One region of the Buttiauxella sp. genome, then DNA from elsewhere that is predicted to be linked to it. Evidence: predicted binding sites of a transcription regulator. Region 1 holds the regulator's gene; the other holds the start of a gene.
What was found. Region 1 encodes PurR, which represses purine synthesis genes. Its sites were predicted from a motif close to CANGCAAACGTTTGCNTG; they were not measured.
Positions count from the first base shown of each region.

Region 2: a site for PurR is predicted at 1,004-1,021, ahead of serA (phosphoglycerate dehydrogenase). Genes of this name have one in related genera too.

Region 1 covers NZ_JBAVHX010000010.1:300,151-302,569, reverse strand. Annotated here, with positions in the region: gene WBL83_RS10195 (YnhF family membrane protein) at 1-78, opposite strand, end outside; gene purR (HTH-type transcriptional repressor PurR) at 498-1,523, shown strand; gene punR (DNA-binding transcriptional activator PunR) at 1,583-2,419, opposite strand, start outside.
Region 2 covers NZ_JBAVHX010000008.1:73,575-75,993, forward strand. Annotated here, with positions in the region: gene rpiA (ribose-5-phosphate isomerase RpiA) at 165-824, shown strand; gene serA (phosphoglycerate dehydrogenase) at 1,105-2,343, shown strand.

The DNA of each region.
Region 1 (2,419 bases):
GGCAGTCAGTGCGCCGCAAACAATCAAAGCCAAAACAATAACCGTGGTCGTGATTGAAAATTTCAGATCGGTACTCATCACTAAACTCCTTTTATTCCCCATGCCCTTCTCACTTCAATTTGCAGGGTTGTTGGCTTCACTCTCTCACCCGAATCACTTACTTGAGTAAGTTCATCGGGATTCGTTCATTTGCCACCTACCTGCAAATCGAACTGATTTGGGCATACAATCGGTGTGTCCGGGTGATTTTCCCACAATCAGAGATAAAAATCCTCCAGGTTTTAACCTGATATCCATTTTCCCTCTTCCACTTTTCCCCTGGATAGGCCAAAATCCCTCGCTAATTTATTGCGTATCGTCAATTCAATGCCCTCCTCCCGTTTTATGTCGCAATCCCGGCATACCCGCAACCACCATGTTGCCTTTGGAGTCAGCGTACGCAAACGTTTAACACATTAGTAATCAGGGGTTTACGATATGGCCCGGAGTGAAATTTAATGGCGACAATCAAGGACGTGGCGAAGCGCGCAAACGTTTCCACTACAACCGTATCACATGTGATTAACAAAACCCGTTTTGTGGCGGAAGAGACACGCAACGCGGTTTGGGCTGCAATTAAAGAATTGCACTACTCGCCAAGCGCGGTAGCACGAAGCCTGAAAGTTAATCACACCAAAACGATTGGTCTGCTTGCCACTTCCAGCGAAGCACCTTATTTTGCCGAGATCATCGAAGCGGTGGAAAATAGCTGCTTTGAAAAAGGCTACACCCTGATTTTGGGTAACGCACACAATAACTTTGAAAAACAGCGCGCTTACTTATCAATGATGGCGCAAAAACGTGTCGATGGCCTGTTGGTGATGTGCTCTGAATATCCAGAATCCTTGCTCTCCATGCTTGAAGAGTACCGTCACATCCCGATGGTGGTGATGGACTGGGGCGAAGCGCGGGCCGATTTCACCGACTCGGTAGTGGATAATGCCTTCCACGGTGGTTACCTGGCGGGTCGTTATCTGATTGAACGCGGTCACCGCGAAATTGGTGCGATCCCAGGTCAGATGGAACGTAACACTGGCGGCGGTCGCCACGCAGGCTTTATGAAAGCGCTGGAAGAAGCGGGTATTTCTATTCCAGATAACTGGATTGTTCAGGGTGACTTTGAACCTGAATCGGGTTACCGCGCGATGCAGCAGATCATCGGCCAGCCTCAACGCCCTACCGCCGTCTTCTGTGGAGGCGATATCATGGCGATGGGCGCAATTTGTGCCGCTGATGAAATGGGACTGCGCGTGCCGCAGGATATTTCCATTATCGGTTATGACAACGTGCGTAACGCGCGTTTCTTCTCACCGGCACTAACCACCATCCACCAGCCGAAAGATTCGCTGGGTGAAACAGCGTTTAACATGCTGTTGGACAGGATCGTCAACAAACGCGAAGAGTCGCAGTCCATTGAAGTGCATCCACGTCTGATTGAACGCCGTTCAGTGGCCGACGGTCCGTTCCGCGACTATCGCCGTTAAGTTAATGTCGGATGACGCTGCGCTTATCCGACCTGAGAAATCCGTTCGTGGAGCCTGATTTATTCAGGCTCCTGCAACCATTCCTGATTCATCGTCTCGCTATCCCCAAGATAATCTAACAACCAGGCCAATGCGGGCGATGCATCGTTTTGCCGCCAGGTCAGGCAGCATGCTGCGTCAGGAAAAGGATTATCGAGCGTTAACTCGCTCCATTGCCCGGAAGCCAGCCACGGTCTGGCGATATGCAGTGGCACCATGCCGATACACAAACCCGCGCTCAAACAATCCGAACCGGACTGCCAGTCAGGCACCACCACCCGGCGTTGGTTATCCAAAAGCCAGGTAATGCGTTTAGGCAATGAACGCGAAGTATCTTCAAGCACCAGCGATGGCCAGTCACGCAGGTCATCATCGCTTAGCGTCCCACCGCGCTGTGCTAGTGGATGTGTGGAAGCCACCACACAACGCCAGCTCAAGGTTCCCATATCGCGGAAAGCATAACGCCCCCCAACAGGAATCGCCTGAGTCGCCCCAATCGCCACTTCGACACGCCCATCCGCCAGCGCATCCCACACACCGTTGAACACTTCCTGGAAGATACGCAGTTCGATGTCCGGAAAATGGCGATAAAAATCCAGCACCAGTTGCCGCGTTCGCTCCGGTTTAACAATGTTATCAACCGCAATAGCCAGGTGTCCGCGCCATCCATTTGCGATCTGCTGGCACTGTTGCCGTGTCGTCATCATTTTTTTGATAACAGAGCGGCCTTCTTTGAGAAAAAAGACGCCAGCGGGGGTTAATTCCACATCGCGGTGCCGCCGTTCGAACAGCGGAACGGCTAACCAGTCTTCAAGTTGCCGCACCGTATAACTAATGGCAGACGGAACGCGGTGTAA
Region 2 (2,419 bases), on a different contig from region 1:
TGTTTGCTAACTCCTGTTTTTGTTATGGCTGCACTATGACATAAATTTGCCGCTGATCCAGACCAAATCCACAAAGTTCGTCTGAGTTCTGCGCCATTCGCGGGACATTTTTTGGCAGCTTGCTTTATAATGCGCGTCAGTTTTCACAGCACAGGCAAATAACCATGACGCAGGATGAACTGAAAAAAGCAGTCGGCTGGGCAGCATTACAATACGTGCAACCGGGCAGTATCGTTGGTGTAGGTACCGGCTCAACCGCCGCGCACTTTATTGATGCTCTGGGGACTATCAAACATCAGATTGATGGTGCCGTTTCTAGCTCCGACGCTTCCACCGCCAAACTGAAAAGCCTGGGTATCCCGGTTTTCGATCTTAACGAAGTCGATACGCTTGGGATCTATGTAGATGGTGCAGATGAGATCAACGGCCAGATGCAAATGATCAAAGGCGGCGGTGCAGCACTCACCCGCGAAAAGATCATCGCGTCTGTGGCAGAGAAGTTTATTTGTATCGCTGATGCGTCCAAGCAGGTGGGTATCCTGGGTAACTTCCCATTGCCGGTAGAAGTGATCCCAATGGCGCGTAGCTGCGTGGCCCGTGAACTGGTCAAACTGGGCGGTCGTCCTGAATACCGTCAGGGTGTGGTAACCGATAACGGCAACATCATTCTTGATGTTTACGGCCTCAGCATTGTTGAACCTATCGCGCTGGAAAATGCGATTAACGGCTTGCCGGGCGTCGTCACCGTGGGGCTGTTTGCTAACCGTGGTGCAGATGTTGCGTTGATTGGTACTGCCGATGGCGTGAAAACCATTGTGAAATGATCTGGTTGGGGCGTGACAAGCGCCCCATACCCGCATAAAAAATGACAAAATAATCTAACGCCAAATTTGGTGACATATGTCACATTCCTGACAACTGCCTGCTATTCATTCCTGGTTCTCTCTCCTCTTTAGAATTTTGTGCTACCCATGGCGGCTTATTCCTTTTTTGCTTAGTCGACCACGCAATCGTTTATATTGCCCCGCCCGTAAATTTTGATATTTTGGCAGAAGGGTGTCTTATCACACAGCACAACAACAGTACTAAAAATAGGGTCGGGAAATGGCAAAAGTATCACTGGATAAAGACAAGATTAAATTCCTGCTGGTGGAAGGCGTACACCAGAAAGCCGTGGATAACCTTCGCGCAGCAGGCTATACCAACATCGAATACCATAAAGGCGCGCTGGACAGCGATGCCCTGAAAGAGTCGATCCGTGATGCGCATTTCATCGGTCTGCGTTCCCGTACTAATTTAACTGAAGATGTTCTGGCAGCGGCTGAAAAGCTGGTGGCTGTGGGCTGTTTCTGTATTGGTACTAACCAGGTCGATCTGGATGCTGCCGCTAAACGTGGCGTGCCAGTGTTTAATGCCCCGTTCTCTAACACGCGCTCTGTCGCAGAACTGGTTATCGGCCAGTTGCTGTTACTGCTGCGTGGCGTGCCAGAAGCTAACGCCAAAGCACACCGTGGTGTGTGGAATAAGCTGGCGGTGGGCTCTTACGAAGCGCGCGGTAAAAAGTTAGGCATCATTGGCTACGGCCACATCGGGACTCAGTTGGGTATTCTGGCTGAAGCGCTTGGGATGCACGTCTATTTCTACGATATTGAGAACAAACTGACGCTGGGTAACGCAACCCAGGTTCAGCACCTTTCTGACTTGCTCAACATGAGTGATGTGGTGAGTTTGCATGTGCCAGAAAACGCCTCCACCAGGAACATGATTGGTGCCAATGAACTGGCATTGATGAAACCAGGCGCGTTACTGATCAACTGCGCACGCGGTACGGTTGTAGATATTCCTGCTCTGTGTGATGCGCTGGCGCGTAAACATCTGGCGGGGGCTGCTATCGACGTATTCCCAACCGAGCCTGCGACCAACAGCGATCCATTCACTTCGCCACTGTGCGAGTTCGATAACGTTATCCTGACACCGCACATTGGGGGTTCAACTCAGGAAGCGCAGGAAAACATCGGTCTGGAAGTGGCTGGCAAGCTGGCGAAATACTCTGATAACGGTTCTACCTTGTCTGCGGTGAACTTCCCTGAGGTTTCTCTGCCGTTGCACGGTGGAAGCACCAGCCGTTTGCTGCACATTCACGAAAACCGTCCGGGTATTTTGACCGCGCTGAACCAGATTTTTGCCGAGCAGGGCATCAACATCGCGGCACAGTATCTGCAAACCACTCCGCAAATGGGTTATGTCGTTATTGATGTCGATGCGGAAGAAGACGTAGCTGAAGCAGCGCTGAAATCAATGAAGGCGATTCCGGGTACTATTCGCGCTCGTCTGCTTTACTAACTCTAATCGTAGGTCGGATAAGCGGCAGCGTCATCCGACAAAACTGGCGAAAATGGTGGATGACGCTAGCGCTTAT